DNA from 3 places in the Rhizobium bangladeshense genome. Region 3 is predicted to be linked to each of the others. Evidence: predicted binding sites of a transcription regulator. Region 3 holds the regulator's gene; each other region holds the start of a gene.
What was found. Region 3 encodes PhoB, which activates phosphate uptake and scavenging genes when phosphate is short. Its sites were predicted from a motif close to TGTCATNNANCTGTCAT; they were not measured.
Positions count from the first base shown of each region.

Region 1: J2J98_RS20055 (DUF2794 domain-containing protein) is a predicted target of PhoB. The motif match lies at 3,263-3,279, and genes of this name have one in related genera.
Region 2: J2J98_RS07410 (alpha-D-ribose 1-methylphosphonate 5-triphosphate diphosphatase) is a predicted target of PhoB. The motif match lies at 3,584-3,600, and genes of this name have one in related genera.

Region 1 covers NZ_CP071612.1:4,154,790-4,160,242, forward strand. The annotation lists gene J2J98_RS20040 (ABC transporter permease) at 1-1,262, shown strand, start outside; gene J2J98_RS20045 (Bax inhibitor-1/YccA family protein) at 1,443-2,171, shown strand; gene J2J98_RS20050 (GNAT family N-acetyltransferase) at 2,276-2,833, shown strand; gene J2J98_RS20055 (DUF2794 domain-containing protein) at 2,839-3,240, opposite strand; gene J2J98_RS20060 (DUF1223 domain-containing protein) at 3,554-4,294, opposite strand; gene acnA (aconitate hydratase AcnA) at 4,520-5,453, opposite strand, start outside.
Region 2 covers NZ_CP071612.1:1,526,900-1,532,352, reverse strand. The annotation lists gene J2J98_RS07425 (AI-2E family transporter) at 1-111, opposite strand, end outside; gene purM (phosphoribosylformylglycinamidine cyclo-ligase) at 358-1,431, shown strand; gene purN (phosphoribosylglycinamide formyltransferase) at 1,428-2,099, shown strand; gene J2J98_RS07410 (alpha-D-ribose 1-methylphosphonate 5-triphosphate diphosphatase) at 2,357-3,526, opposite strand; gene J2J98_RS07405 (NUDIX domain-containing protein) at 3,674-4,264, opposite strand; gene J2J98_RS07400 (molybdopterin-containing oxidoreductase family protein) at 4,261-5,453, opposite strand, start outside.
Region 3 covers NZ_CP071612.1:513,241-518,693, reverse strand. The annotation lists gene J2J98_RS02510 (aspartate aminotransferase family protein) at 1-245, opposite strand, end outside; gene J2J98_RS02505 (GcrA family cell cycle regulator) at 666-1,199, shown strand; gene phoB (phosphate regulon transcriptional regulator PhoB) at 1,845-2,528, opposite strand; gene phoU (phosphate signaling complex protein PhoU) at 2,688-3,401, opposite strand; gene pstB (phosphate ABC transporter ATP-binding protein PstB) at 3,446-4,261, opposite strand; gene pstA (phosphate ABC transporter permease PstA) at 4,277-5,453, opposite strand, start outside.

The DNA of each region.
Region 1 (5,453 bases), 720 kb from region 3:
GTTTCATCGCCGTCGTCTTCGTCGGTGCGATCGTCTTCGCCTTCGTCGTCCTGCGCCTCGTCGCCGCCTTAATCGCCTGGCTCGCGCGCCGCAGCCCGCGCGTCAGTTCGCCGGCCCTCAGGCTTGCTATCGGCAATATCCACCGCCCCGGCGCACTTACCCCCTCGGTGGTGCTTTCGCTCGGCCTCGGGCTGGCATTGCTGGTGACGCTGACGCTGATCGACGGCAACCTTCGCCAGCAATTGACCGGCCGCATGAACGAGGGTGCACCCAACTTCTTCTTCGTCGATATACAGAGCGCCGAGGTCGACGCCTTCCGCAATCTCGTCCAGGCGCAGGCGCCGAAGGGCAAGCTGATGGAAGTGCCGATGCTGCGCGGCCGGATCGTCGCCTTCAACGGCGAAGACGTCACCAAGATGAACGTGCCGGCCGCCGGTCGCTGGGTGCTGAACGGTGATCGCGGTATCACATACGCCGACGCGCTTCCGGAAAATGCCGCCCTCAGCGAAGGCAGCTGGTGGGACAAGGATTACAGCGGCGAGCCGCTTGTATCCTTCTCCTCGGAAGAGGCGCACGAGCTTGGCCTCAAGATCGGCGACACCGTCACCGTCAACGTCCTCGGACGTAACATTACGGCGAAGATCGCCAATCTGCGCCGTGTCGAATGGGAATCGCTGTCGATCAATTTCGTCATGGTCTTCTCGCCCAATACCTTCCGCGGCGCCCCGCACGCCTGGCTGGCGACGCTGACAGATCCCTCCTCGACGCCGGCCGAGGATGCAGCGATCCTGAAATCCGTCACCAACGCCTACCCGACGATCACCAGCGTTCGCGTCAAGGACGCGATCGATATCGTCAATCGGCTGGTAGCGCAGCTTGCGACCGCGATCCGTGCCGCAGCCTCCGTGGCCCTCGTCGCCTCGGTCCTCGTTCTTGCCGGTGCGCTCGCCGCCGGAAATCGGGCACGCACCCACGACGCCGTGGTGCTGAAGACGCTCGGCGCCACCCGCGCCATGCTGATCCGCGCCTTCAGCTACGAATATCTGATCCTCGGGCTCGCGACCGCGATTTTCTCGCTGATCGCCGGCGCCGCCGCTGCCTGGTTCATCGTCGCCCGCATCATGCGCCTGCCGTCCACCTTCCTGCCCGATGTGGCGGGACTGACGCTCGTCACCGCACTGGTGCTCACCGTCGGCATCGGCCTCATCGGCACCTGGCGCATCCTCGGACAGAAGGCGGCGCCCGTACTGCGCGAGCTTTAGGTAGATAGCGCGGCCGAAAAGCCTTCACCTTACGCCGATTTAACCGGCGCAGCCCCCGCAAGCCCCTTGTTTGCGATGGGTGAAGGCCTCATATTGTCTGCAGGCATGCTGGAGCTCCGCAGCGGCGCCCGGGTCGAAAACCCGACACCGTATCTCCATCGGAGCTTGTAAGAGGAAACTATGGCTGATCTTCGTAACTATCAAAGCCGCGTCCAGACCGGCGAGATGATTGATCAAGGCCTGCGCGCATATATGCTCAAGGTCTACAACCTGATGGCGCTGGGCCTGGCGATCACGGGCGTGGCCGCATATCTTGGCTTCAACTTCGCGGTCCAGGACGGCCAGCTCACCCAATTCGGCGTGCTTCTGTTCCAGTCGCCCTTGCGCTGGGTCGTGATTCTTGCGCCTCTCGCGGCTGTCTTCTTCCTGAGCTTCCGCATTCACCGGATGAGCGTGGCCGCCGCGCAGACCACCTTCTGGGTCTATGCCGCGCTGGTGGGTCTGTCCCTGTCGTCGATCTTTCTGGTCTACACCCAGTCAAGCATCACACAGACCTTCTTTGTGACCGCCGCCTCCTTTGGCGCGCTGTCGCTTTACGGCTACACGACGAAGCGTGACCTGTCGGCGATAGGCTCGTTCCTGATCATGGGCCTGTTCGGTCTGATCATCGCGTCGCTCGTCAACATCTTCCTGGCTTCGTCCGCGCTGCAGTTCGCGATCTCGGTAATCGGCGTGCTGATCTTCGCAGGCCTCACCGCCTACGACACGCAGCGGATCAAGGAACTCTACTACGAAGCTGATGACGTCGCTGTTGCCGGCCGCAAGGCGATCATGGGTGCGCTGACGCTCTATCTCGACTTCATCAACCTCTTCATGTTCCTGCTGCAGTTCATGGGCAACCGTAAATAAGCAGGTCTATCACGATCGAAAAAGGCGGCTCCGGGCCGCCTTTTTTATTGCGCTGGCTTCAGCGGAGTGGTTTGAAAGACCTCCCTCGATGGATTTGTTGCCGAATGTCCTTCCTGTTGCGCGATGCCTCCGAAGCCGATATCTCCGCTATTGCCGGTATTTATCGCGAAGCCGTCCTAAATGGCGTTGCGAGCTACGAGATTGCACCGCCGTCCGAAGCCGAGATGGCCCAGCGTTTCTCCGCGATCGTCAGCCAGCACTATCCCTATATCGCCGCCGTAAATGGAGACGGGATACTGCTCGGCTACGCCTATGCCTCGGCTTTTCGCACGCGCCCCGCCTATCGCTGGCTGGTGGAGGATTCGATCTATCTGGCGCCTGAAGCCCGCGGCCGAGGTATCGGCAAGGCCCTCCTTACCGAACTGATCGAACGCTGCACCGTGCTCGGCTTTCGACAGATGGCTGCCGTCATCGGCGGCGCCAGCCCCGCCTCGATCGCGCTTCATCGCGGAGCCGGCTTTGAGGAGGTCGGTCTGATGAGGGGCACCGGATATAAACACGGGCGCTGGCTGGACACGATGTTCATGCAGCGCGCCCTCGGCGAGGGCATGACGACCAATCCGGATGCGGCCGCCTATCCCGGCACATTATTTGCGGGTTGATAAGCCTACTTGTCGACGAGCTTCAGGGCCTTGTCGAACACCTTCAACACCTGGTTCAACTCGTGACCGCGCTTCAGGATCATGCCGTTGATATTAATCACGGAATAGGCGCCCTGCTTGGCGGCAAGCTTCGGGTTCTTCTCGATCCGAAAGAGCGGCATCTCGCCGGAGCGCTTGAAGACTGAAAAAACCGCCCTGTCCCTCAGATGATCGATGGCGTAATCGCGCCATTCTCCCTCGCCGACCATACGGCCGTAGATCCAGAGGATCGCATCCAGCTCGCGCCGGTGGAAGGTCACCGGAAGCGGGTCCTTGCTTTGTTTGTATTCCCTGAGATCGACGACGACCGAGGAACCATTGTCGACGGAGCGGCTTTCGCCGTGTCGCAAATCCGGCTGATCTGTCATCAGGTCTCCAAGGCCTCCGCTTGTGACAGGAGAGTGACAGTTTGCCCGAGCCGCCGCAAATTGCAAGAGCGCGGCCTGTCACTTTAGGCCGCACTGCGGCGCCACGCAGGCAGGTACGATGGCCTGGGGAGAAAGGACGCTTTCTCCGCACTGCCGCATTTCAGTCAAAACAGCGCCTCATTTGCGGGGGATTTATGCATCCCGGTTTGGCGCCAGCGCGCCAAAGGGCCCGGCGGAGCGTATCGACCTTAACCCCAGCCCCGAATACGCTCGGCCGGGCCGCCCGGCATTCCACCCGTAAACGGGTGGAATATCAGATGTTTTTTCCCGCCATCACCACGGTCGCGCCGAGGATCGCCGCCGGGTCGCCGTCCGCCGTCGCCGTCTGCAGCAGGATAGCGCAACCCTCGAGCTGCGGACGCTGCAGGACGCTCGCCGGCAGCGTCAGACTGGTCGCCTTGCCGTCCCACATCCCAACGGTTTCGACATTGGTGACGCTGTGCAGATAGGAGATCTTCTTTCCGCTATTTTCGCCCTTTTCGACGTTGATCGTCTTCTCCTTGTCGAAATAGACCATAACGACATTGGCTTTGCCCTGTCCGGCGCCGATCTTGATCTCCAGCTCGTCGCCGCGCATCGTGGCGCTGATCGGAACGGTCAGACCGTTGCCTTCGCTGCTGTAGCTGTCGATCCGGCTGTTGATGCCGTTCAGATCGGCGCCGGCAAGATGGCCGCGTCCGTTGACGATGACCTGCGGCGTATAAACGTTGCTGCGGCCCATCGTCCTGGCATAGCCGTACTGCCGCTCGGTATTTTCCTTGGAACTCAGCGTATCGGCCCAGCCGAGATAATTCCAGTAGTCGATGTGATAGGCGAGGGCGATGACATCGCCCTGGTTGACCAGTTTGCGGAAAGCGGCATCAGCGGGAGGACAGGAGGAGCAACCCTGTGACGTGAAAAGTTCGACAACGCCTCTGGGCTTGCCGTCTTCGGCATGCAACGAGCCTGCAAGAGCAACACCGGCGATCAGCGGAATCAAGAAACGGGGGGACATTCACCTGCACCTCTTTTTCAGCGCCGACGGCGTTTGGAACCGAAGGCCCTGAGATATGAACGTACGAATAATCCTTCCGGCTCCAAACGAAAAATCACGAACGGGTGAGACCGCAACTCGGCCGGAACGCGCCTGAGGTGAGCCTCTGGAAAAGACTGTCGCCGCCAAGAAAAAGCCGCCGGAAACTGCTTTCCGGCGGCCATTATCAGTGAGGTCTCTTAAAAATCAGGCAGCGAGATCGCGCAGAACCGTCTGCAGAATGCCGCCATTGTTGAGGTAGATCACCTCGTCGAGCGTATCAACGCGCGACAGCAGCGGAACTTCCTTCACGGAGCCGTCGCTATAGCTGATCTTGGCGATCTTCCTCTCGCGTGGCTTGATCTTATCAAGCCCCTCGATGGTGACGAGCTCGTCGCCCTTGAGCCCGAGACTCTGCCAGGTCGTGCCCTCCTCGAAGACGAAGGGGATGACGCCCATGCCGACCAGGTTCGAACGATGGATGCGCTCGAAGGACTGGGCGATCACGGCCTTGACGCCGAGCAGGTTGGTGCCCTTGGCAGCCCAGTCGCGCGAAGAGCCATTGCCATATTCGACACCGGCGAAGATGACGAGCGGCACGCCTTCGGCCTTGTACTGCATGGCGGCGTCGTAGATCGAGGTCTCTTCCTTCGACGGATAGTGGATGGTGTAGCCGCCTTCCTTGCCGTTCGGGCCAAGCATGTGGTTGCGGATGCGGATATTGGCAAAGGTGCCGCGCATCATCACTTCATGGTTGCCGCGCCGCGTGCCGTACTGGTTGAAGTCGGCAACGGCGACGTCATGGCCGATGAGATAGGCGCCGGCCGGCGATGCCGCCTTGATCGAACCGGCCGGAGAAATGTGGTCGGTGGTGATCTTGTCGCCGAACAGGCCGAGGACGCGAGCGCCCTTGATGTCTGAGACGCCGGTGCCCTTCTTGCCCATGCCGACGAAATAGGGCGGGTTCTGGACATAGGTCGAGTTGTCGTCCCAGGCATAGGTCTGGCCCGGCGGAACCTGAACGGCCTGCCAGTTGACGTCACCCTTGAAGACATCGGCATATTTGGTTTCGTAGAGTTCGCGTGTCACGTACTTCTGGATGAACTGCTGTACCTCGTGCGAAGTCGGCCAGATATCCTTG
Region 2 (5,453 bases), 1.0 Mb from region 3:
GGGCAGCAGGATCGAGCTGAAGACATAAAGGAAGGCGATGAAGAAGACGAGCACGGCCAGCCAGAAGAAGATCTGGCGCTTCAGACTGTTGCCGCTGACATGCTGTGGCATCGCTTCCCCGCTGATCGCTCGCCGCCGCTAAACGCCGCGTTCTATCCGACGCGGTCATTCAGCACATAGGATGCAGGCGCGAAGATGGTCAACCCTATAGCGCCAAATCCGGGAAAGGCGGGTTGAAGACGCGGGAAATTGGGGGCTTTTCCCATGCGACGCTTGCATAAAGGCCCCTGTCATGCAATTGCGACCGGCAGATGACGCGGCATGTTGGCCGCCTGGAAACAGCCATCGGAGACCAGCATGAGCCAGTCTGGGAAAAACGGCCTGACCTACAGCGATGCTGGCGTCGATATCGATGCCGGCAACCTCCTCGTCGAAAAGATCAAGCCGGCGGTGCGCTCGACCCGCCGCCCGGGCGCCGACGGCGAGATCGGCGGCTTCGGCGGGCTCTTCGACCTCAAGGCCGCGGGCTTTACTGACCCGGTCCTCGTCGCCGCCAATGACGGCGTCGGCACGAAGCTGAAGATTGCCATCGACGCCGATTACCACGACACCGTCGGCATCGATCTTGTCGCCATGTGTGTCAACGATCTCGTCGTGCAGGGCGCCGAGCCGTTGTTCTTCCTCGATTATTTCGCAACCGGCAAGCTCGATCCCAACCAGGGTGCGGCGATCGTCGGCGGCATTGCCGCGGGCTGCCGCGACGCCGGCTGTGCACTGATCGGCGGCGAGACGGCCGAGATGCCCGGCATGTATTCCTCCGGTGATTATGATCTCGCCGGCTTTGCCGTCGGCGCCGCCGAGCGCGGCAAGCTGCTGCCCTCGGGCGATATCGCCGAGGGTGACGTGATCCTCGGCCTCGCCTCCTCGGGCGTCCATTCGAACGGCTTTTCGCTGGTGCGCAAGATTGTCGAACTGTCCGGCCTGGGCTGGGATGCTCCGGCGCCATTCGCCGATGGCAAGAAGCTCGGCGAAGCCCTACTCGAGCCGACGCGTATTTATGTCAAGCCGCTCTTGAAGGCGATCCGCGAGACCGGCGCGCTGAAGGCGCTGGCGCACATCACCGGCGGCGGCTTCCCGGAGAATATTCCGCGCGTGCTGCCGAAGCATCTGGCGGCCGAGATCAATCTTGCCGCCATCAATGTGCCGCCGGTCTTCTCGTGGCTTGCCAAAACGGGCGGCGTCGAAGCCAAGGAAATGCTGCGCACCTTCAACTGCGGCATCGGTATGATCGTCGTCGTCGCCGAAGAGAATGTTGGCGTGGTATCGAAGGCGCTCGAAGCCGAAGGAGAAGCGGTCGTCACGCTCGGCCGCATGATCGCCCGTGACGAAGGCGCTGCCGGTACGGTCTACAAGGGCACGCTTGCCATATGACCACGCCGCGCAAACGCGTCGTCGTCTTCATATCAGGCGGCGGCTCCAACATGATGGCGCTGGTTGCGGCGGCCAAGGCCGCCGACTATCCGGCCGAAATCGTCGGCGTGATATCAGACAGGGCAGAGGCCGGGGGCCTTGCCAAGGCGGAGGCCGAAGGCATCGCCACCTTCGCCTTCCCGCGCAAGGACTATGCGAGCAAGGAAGCGCATGAGGTGGCGATCTTTTCCGCGCTCGACAGCCTTTCGCCCGACATCCTTTGCCTGGCAGGCTATATGCGGCTGCTGACCGCGACCTTCATCCAGCGTTATGAAGGCCGCATGCTCAACATCCATCCTTCCCTGCTGCCGTTGTTCCCGGGCCTGCACACGCACCAGCGCGCCATCGATGCCGGCATGCGGATTGCCGGCTGCACCGTGCATTTCGTCACCGAAGGCATGGATGAGGGACCGGTGATCGGCCAGGCCGCCGTCCCCATTCTCTCCGGCGACACGGCCGAAAGCCTAGCCGCGCGCGTGCTCACCGTCGAGCACCAGATCTATCCGCAAGCACTGCGGCTCTTTGCCGAAGGCCGCGTGACGATGGAAGGCGGCAAGGCTGTGGGTGCTGGGGGTCTGACCGCTGCGCCTAAGGCTCTGCTTATTTCTATGATTGGCGACAGCGCATAAAGCGCATTTCCATGTGGGGCAGTTCGGACAGCTACCGAAATCTGACAACGCCTTATGCTGCTCTGGCTTGTCTCAATGGCTCTGATTCGAGGGCTGCCCCTCATCCGCCTGCCGGCACCTTCTCCCGTTTTGACGGCGAAAGGGGATATGCCGCACCTTCTCGGTCTCCTGCAAACCCCTCGCATGGCACGTCCCCTCTCCCCGTCTTACGAGCAGAGGGTTCGGGTGAGGGGCGAAAACACAATTAGGGTAATGCATCAAGCGGCCAGCGCCCGCAGCGGATGCAGCGTGCCATCGCTGTAGACGAAGCGTCCGGCGCGGAAGGTGGCGCGGATGCGGTTGATCTCACCCCGCTCGACAGCGACCAGATCGGCGCGCTGGCCAATGGCGATCTCGCCGCGGTCCAGGAGGCCGGCGGAGCGGGCTGCGTTGCCGGTCGCCATGGCGACGGCGGCCGGCAGGCCGCCTTCGACCATATCCGCGAGCTTGAAGATGCCGGGAACGAAGGCCGCCGGATGATAATCGGCGGCGATGATGCCCAAGAGACCGGCCCTTGCGGCATCGAGGGCGCTGAGATTGCCTGACATCGACTGGCCGCGCAGCGCGTTCGGAGCACCCATCAGCGTCCAGAGGCCCCGCCGGCGCGCCTCTTCGGCCGCAGGTGCGGTGACAGGAAACTCGCTTATGGTGACGCCGAGATCATGCATTTCGGCGACTTTTTCGACGCTGTCATCGTCATGCGAGGCGAGCGACAGCTTGTGTTTCAGCGAAAGCGCGACGATCTCCCTCAGCTTCGCCTCGATCTCGGGATTGTTGCGCATGGCGATGCGCTTGGCGACGATCTCCGCTGCAATTTCCTCGGAGATTGCGCGGCGCTCGGAAATGCTGAGGATGTAGCTTTGCAGGTTGTTGTACTGACCTTGGCCCGGCGTGTGGTCGGTCAGGGACACCATATCGATCTGATCGGCATTCAACAACCGCTCGAGTGCGGGAGCGGCGCCGACATTGGTGATCTCGTAACGGGCATGGACGCGGTGGTCGACCAGAAGATCATCACGCAGCTGGTTGATGCCCTCGATCACCGCCGACGTCGTCTCCAGCGAGCGGACGTGACCATAGACGCTTTCGGTCGCGAAAGAGACGGCGGCAAAGGCCGTAGTGATCCCGGCGGCGGCAAGTTTTTTGTCGAGTTCGTGAATCCCGAAATCGATCGGCATCGTCGCATTCGGCCGCGGCGCGATCTCGCGCTCGATCATATCGCCGTGCAGGTCGACAAAGCCCGGCATCAGCAGCCGCCCGCCGCCATCGATCGCAGCCTGCGCGACCGGCTCCGGCCTGATCTCGGCGATGGCGCCGTCCTCGACACGGACTGACCCTTCGCTCACCACCTCGTCCGGGAGCACGAGGGTGAAATTGCTGAGCCACATGGGCTTTCTCCTGACTGCATCCGATAATCGATAAACCGCAGCGGATAGAACCGCTTCGTGACAGAGGTATGAATTTCCGAGCGCTGCAGCTCAATGCCGGAGCTGTCGTGGGGCAATCGACAATTCCCTCGCAGTCGTCCCTACCCGCTACCTGATTCTATCCCTGTTCAACGCGGCCCATTGCAAAAGCATGATCGTCTTGGCGTCGAAAATCTCGCCGGTCTCGATCATCCGCGCGGCTTCGTCGAGCGGAATTTCCAGCACCTCTATATCCTCATGCTCCTCATCGAGACCGCCGCCTTCGGCCACCCGGTCGGTGGTGTCGATCAGGGCTGCGAAGAAGTGGACGACTTCGGTGATCGCACCCGGCGACATGTAGCATTTGAAGAGAAAGTGCGCCTCGCGCAGGCGATATCCGGTCTCCTCCATCGCCTCGCGGCGGATCGCGGTCTCGGGATGATCGTTGTCGAGAAGTCCGGCCGGCACTTCAATCACCCAGGCGGGATCGCCGTTCATATGCACAGCAAGACGGAACTGGCGGACAAGGACGACGAGATCGCGTTTCGGATCATAAAGCAGAATGCAGGCGGCCGGCGTGCGGTGATAGACCTCCCGCTTCAACCGCTGGGTCGCGCCGTTACGGTCGATATAGTCGAGCAGATAGCTGCTCAACCGCGTCCACCCATTCGACAGCGTTTCCTCGCCGACTATTTCCACCCGTGATTTCGACTGCATCATGCTGCGTCCTTGCGAAGCCAGACTTTGTTGTCGTGCACGGCCGCTCCGCCATAGGGCGCGACCGGATCGGCGCCCGTAAGGACGTTGATGCCCTCGCCGTCTACATGCGCCTTGTTCGGCCAGAGCCCCTCGGCAATCAGCACGCCCGGTTTCACCTCGGTGGTGATACGGGCGTGGAGGCGGAGATCGCCGCGAGTGTTGCCGATGCGGACAAGATCGCCATGGACGATGCCGTTGGCTTCGGCATCAACAGGATTGATCATTACCTCGGGCCGGCCTTCCTTCTGACGGGAGGTCTTGGTCTCGGAGAAGCTCGAATTCAGGAAGTTGCGAGCCGGTGACGTAGCGAGACGGAAGGGATGCTCCGGATCGGCGACCTCGATGACGTCGACCTGATCGGGGAACGCTGGCAGCTGGGCATGCGGCCCGAGCGCGCCGATCGCGGCCGGCGGTTTGTTCGGCGCCGGCTGATTGATCCAGTCGGGGCGAAAGTGGAACTTACCGTCGGGATGGGCAAAGCCGTTCAAATAATGGGCCTCCTCGAAAACCGGCTGGCGATCGAACCATTTGTGTTCGAGGAAGTGGTCGTAGTCCGGCAGGTCGCTCGATTTAAGAATGCGGTCGATCATTTCGCGGGCGGTGAAGCCGAAACCCGGGCGATCCGCGACGCCCAAACGTTTTGCCAGTTCCTCGATCACGAAGAGGTTGGTGCGGACGCCAGACGGAGGCTCGACCAGTTTAGGCCCGAGCAGGATGTGGTTCTGGCCGCCGGCTCGATAAATATCGTCGTGCTCGACGAACATGGTCGCAGGCAGCACGATGTCGGCAATCTCGGCCGTTTCGGTCATGAACTGCTCGTGGACAGCGACAAAGAGATCGTTGCGGGCAAAGCCGCGTCTGACGAGGCGCTGCTCGGGGGCGATGTTGGCGGGATTGGTGTTCTGGATCAGCATCGCCGTTACCGGTCCGCGATGGCGCAGCGCCACCGCATCGCCGGTCAGCACTCGGCCGATCTGTGACTGGTCGAGCATGCGGATGTCGACATCCTTCATCGATCGGCCGGTCAGCTCCGCATTGTTCATGCGGAAGATATCGCTGTTCGAATGAAAGGCACCGCCGCCCTCATACTGCCAGGACCCGAGAACGGTAGCGACGGAGGCGGCCGCATGCATGGCGACAGCGCCGTTGC
Region 3 (5,453 bases):
CGCTTGGCGAGGCGCTCCTGGCCGGGGATCTCATAGATATTGGAGAGGTGCCAGACCTTATCGGCCTGCTCCTTCAGCGCTGCGACAACGTGCGGATTGCTGTGGCCGACCGATGTCACGGCGACGCCGGCGCCGAAATCGAGATAACGCTCGCCGCCTTCGGTGATCAGCCATACGCCCTCGCCTCGCTCGAACCGCAGCGGGGCGCGAGAATAGGTGTCATAAAGCGGCGCGGCTTCAGCCATGGCGCGGGTCTCCCAATGTTGTCATGCCCGGACTCCGGCTAAAGACACCAAGCCCGACAAATTAAAAATGCCGCCTTTCGGCGGCAAGCGGTACTATTTCCTTTTCGCGCTGCAATGTCAACAAAACTGCGGCCTTAGCGCATGCAGCAAGCTAGTACAGGGGCGTTTCCGGCCTTCAACAGGCATTATTGCAGAAATGACACGCGGAGGCAGCAAGTTGGGGAAAACTTGAAATTCGATTCATCCGGATTCCCGCGACTCTTGTCACGGAGTCAGCCTCACACTAGGTTAAAGTTCAATTACTAGACTGCATGCGGCGGAACTAGTCACCAAAATTGATCAGGCGTTTCTTGTTTCGGAGGCTTCCGGGACAACGGTGAGGGATTCTGCCATCACCAACGCAAAAGGTGGAGACAGGGCATGAACTGGACAGACGAGCGGGTCGAGAAACTCAAGAAGCTTTGGTCGGAAGGACTGAGTGCCAGCCAGATCGCGGCGCAGCTTGGCGGGGTCAGCCGAAATGCCGTCATCGGCAAGGTGCACCGGCTGAGCCTTCCCGGCCGTGCCAAGGCCGGCGGCACAGCCACAGCGGCGCGCACGCCGAAGCGCCAGACTTCAGCGCCGCGTGCGCCGAACTACGCCTCCCGGATCACCACCCGCACCGTTACCCGCCAGCAGGGCGCAACGATGCTGAAGGAAGAGATCGAGGTCGATGCGGTCGAGGAGATGGAATATGTGCCGGCCGGCAACGTAGTCGTGCCGATTTCCCGCCGCCTTGGCCTGACGGAGCTGACTGAACGCACCTGCAAGTGGCCGGTCGGCGATCCGCTGAAGGAAGACTTCCATTTCTGCGGCTGCGAGTCCCCGGACAACTCACCCTATTGCGGCTATCATCAGAAGCTTGCCTACCAGCCGGTCAACGAACGGCGCCGGGCGGCTGCACGGGCAAGTTGAGCGGGCTGCATCCACGGACAAAAAAACGGGCCGAGTGGCCCGTTTTTTATGATCGGAGTGGGGAAGCGACCTTTGTGTTTGGCAGCAAAGCCGACCACACTTTCCGTCATCCCAGGGCTTGACCCTGGGATCCGCAACCAAGCACACCACTTCAATTGTTTCCCTGCAGTTCGATGCTATCGCGCTTCTCACAGTGCCAGCCGCATGGATCCCAGGGTCAAGCCCTGGGATGACGGAGGGGAGATGGTGCCTGGACAGGTTGGCTCTGCAGGCGCGATGGAGAGGTGGCGCCGAGACGCACAGCCCTCGCAGGCGCGATGAATTTGCGGCAAAAGCGCCGCTTCACAAGCTGCATCAGCGGGCGTTAGGCTAGAACGCCAACCCACACTCCGTCATCTCAGGGCTTGACCCTGGGATCCACAACAGGCACTCGGCTTCGATAACTTCCCTGCAGCTGAATGCCATCGTTCCTCCCGCAGCGCCAGCCGCATGGATCCCAGGGTCAAGCCCTGGGATGACGGAGGAGAGGTGGTGCCTGGATGACCGAGGTGAGGCCGTGCTGGCTCATACCCAGCGCCGGTGCGATGAAGGGCCTGGGAACCGCTGCACGGGCGGGAGCGCCGGCCACATGCACTCTCCTCAACCTCAGGCCTCCATCGAGTAACCGGCGCCGCGGACGGTGCGGATGACGTCCTGCATGTTGGAGAAATTCAGCGCCTTGCGCAGGCGGCCGACATGGACGTCGACGGTGCGTTCGTCGACATAGATGTCGTGGCCCCAGACGCCGTCGAGCAGCTGCGAGCGGGAAAAGACCCGGCCTGGCGACGACATCAGGAATTCCAGCAGGCGGAATTCGGTCGGTCCGAGGCGGACCTCGCGGCTCTTGCGGTGGACGCGATGGGTTTCGCGATCGAGCTCGATATCGCCGCATTTCAGCACCGACGACAGCACTTCAGGGCGGGCACGGCGCAGCATCGCCTTGACGCGGGCGACGAGTTCGGGGGTCGAGAACGGCTTCACGACGTAATCGTCGGCGCCGGTGGACAGCCCGCGCACGCGCTCGCTCTCCTCGCCGCGCGCCGTCAGCATGATGATCGGCAGCCGCTCGGTTTCCGGCCGCATGCGCAGGCGCCGGCAGAGTTCGATGCCGGAGACGCCGGGCAGCATCCAGTCGAGGATCAGAAGGTCGGGCGTGCGCTCCTGAAGCCTGATTTCGGCCTCGTCGCCGCGCAGGATGGTATCGACCTCGAAGCCTTCCGCTTCCAGGTTATAGCGAAGAAGTACGCTCAGGGCTTCCTCGTCTTCAACAACTGCGACTCTCGGGATCATGCGTGTCCGTCTCCTCGCGCAAAAGCCTTAAACCGGGGCGATTAAGCAGGCGTCCTGCGCATCTTCAGAAATTGGCTGCGACCTCTTTGCGCGCCCCGAACGGGCGCGCACGCAAGTGGTTGGTCCGGGCGGCTGGCCCGGTCCGCTGGTTCGTGACGATTATTCCGTCGCGGCGCCGACAGTGTTGGCGCTGTCATCCTTGGGGCGATCGCCTTCCGGCTGGGCGCCCGTTGCCATGTAGTAGATAGTCTCGGCGATGTTGGTGGCGTGGTCGCCGATGCGCTCGATGTTCTTGGCGCAGAAGAGCAGATGCGTGCAGCTCGTGATGTTGCGCGGATCTTCCATCATGTAGGTCAGCAGCTCGCGGAACAGCGACGTGTACATCGCGTCGATCTCGTTATCGCGTTCGCGGATGGCGGTCGCCTTGTCGGCGGCGCGCGTCGTATAGACGTCGAGCACTTCCTTGAGCTGGACCAGCGCCAGCTCGGACAGGTGCTCGAGACCGCGGGCGAGCTTGCGGGGAACGCCGGTGCTCTGCACGGCGATGACGCGCTTGGCTGTGTTCTTGCCGAGGTCGCCGACGCGTTCGAGATCGGCGGCGATGCGGATCGAACCCATGATTTCGCGCAGGTCTGCGGCCATCGGCTGGCGGCGGGCGATGGTGACGATCGCCTTGTCGCCGATTTCGCGCTCGGTGTGATCAAGGATCACATCGTCGGAGATGACCTTCTGCGCCAGCGCCGTGTCGCCGTTGACCAGCGCCCGGACGGATTCCGCGACCATCTGTTCGGCCAGGCCGCCCATTTCGGAAATCCGCCTGGACAGGAACTTCAGATCATCATCATAGGCAGAATAAATATGTGTCGATGCCATTGGGCTTTGTCCTCGAATAACGGGAAGGCTTCGGATCGCCGCAATCAGCCGAAGCGACCCATGATGTAGTCCTGGGTACGTGGATCGTCCGGATTGGTGAACATCTTGTCGGTGTCGTTCTCCTCGACGAGGTTGCCGAGGTGGAACATGGCGGTGCGCTGCGAAACGCGCGCGGCCTGCTGCATGGAGTGGGTGACGATGACGATCGTGTAATTCTCGCGCAGCTCGTGGATCAGTTCCTCGACCTTGGCGGTGGCGATCGGGTCAAGCGCCGAGCAGGGCTCATCCATCAGGATGACTTCCGGGCTGACGGCAACGGCGCGGGCGATGCACAAGCGCTGCTGCTGGCCGCCCGAGAGGCCGGTGCCGGACTCGTGCACGCGGTCCTTGACCTCGTTCCAGAGGCCGGCGCGCTGCAGGCTGGTCTCGACGATCTGGTCGAGATCGGCCTTCGACTTTGCGAGACCATGGATGCGCGGGCCGTAGGAGACGTTTTCGTAGATCGACTTCGGGAACGGGTTCGGCTTCTGGAAAACCATGCCGACGCGGGCGCGAAGTTCGACGACGTCGATATCCGGATCATAGACGTCGTCGCCGTCCAGCGTGATCTTGCCGGTGACGCGGCAACCCTCGATCGTGTCGTTCATGCGGTTGAGGCTTCGCAGGAAGGTCGACTTGCCGCAGCCGGAAGGACCGATCAGGGCGGTTACGGTGTTTTCGCGGATGTTCAGGTTGACATCGAAAAGCGCGCGCTTCTCGCCGTAGTATACGGAGACATCCTGTCCGATCATCTTATACGGGACGTTGCTCATCTTCTGATCCAGCGCCTTTTCAACTGCAGCTTCCGTCAACATGTTCATGATGTTTAACTCCGTTTACCAGCGGCGCTCGAAGCGACGACGCAAGAGAATGGCACCCATGTTCATGGCAACCAGGAACAGGAGCAGGACGATGATGGCACCCGAAGTACGCTCCACGAAGGCGCGTTCCGCCTCGTTCGCCCACATATAGACCTGCACGGGCAGCGCCGTCGAGGGATCGAGCGGCGTGGTCGGTGCATTGGCGACGAAAGCGACCATGCCGATCAACAGCAGCGGCGCGGTTTCACCGAGCGCGTGCGCCAGACCGATGATCGTGCCGGTGAGGATGCCGGGCATGGCAAGCGGCAGGACATGGTGGAACACCATCTGCATCTTCGAAGCGCCGAGGCCCAGGGCTGCAGCGCGGATCGAGGGCGGCACGGCGCGCAGTGCGGCGCGGGTGGCGATGATGATCGTCGGCAGGGTCATCAGCGTCAGCACCAGGCCGCCGACCAGTGAAGCCGAGCGCGGCAGACCGATGAAGTTGATGAAGACGGAGAGGCCGAGCAGACCATAGACGATCGACGGAACCGCGGCGAGGTTGTTGATGTTGACCTCGATCAGGTCCGTCAGCTTGTTCTTCGGCGCAAACTCCTCGAGGTAGATCGAGGCTGCCACGCCGATCGGCAGAGACAGAACCAGCACGATCAGCATCAGATACAGCGAGCCGATGAGGGCGACGCCGAGGCCGGCAGCCTCCGGGCGGCTGGAGTTGCCATTGACGAAGAGACCGGTGTTGAACTCCTTGGTCAGCGCACCGCTCGCCTTCAGCTCGTTCATCCAGCCGACCTGCTTGTCGCTGACCTTGCGGTTCTTCTCCTCGACCGAAAGGTCGATCTGGCCCTTGTTGGCGCTGTCGATATTAGCATCAGCGAGCAGCGTGACGTTGACGGTCTTGCCGATGATCGAAGGATCGGCGACCACCATGTCACGCAGCTGGATCGGCGCGCCCTTGGAAAGCATGGCCGTGGCCTCACGCACATCGGGACGGCTGGATGCATTGATGTTCAGCTGCTTGACGATCGCATCGCGCAGCAGAACCGGATAGTTGGCGGCGATCAGCACCGAAGGGTCGGTCGCGCGCTTGTTGTTCGGGTCGATCGTCTTCTCGGCGAATTCGATCGGCAGGGTGATCGACGTCTGCTGGAAGGCCGTGTAGCCCTTGCCGATCACCGTCCACAGCAGGATGAAG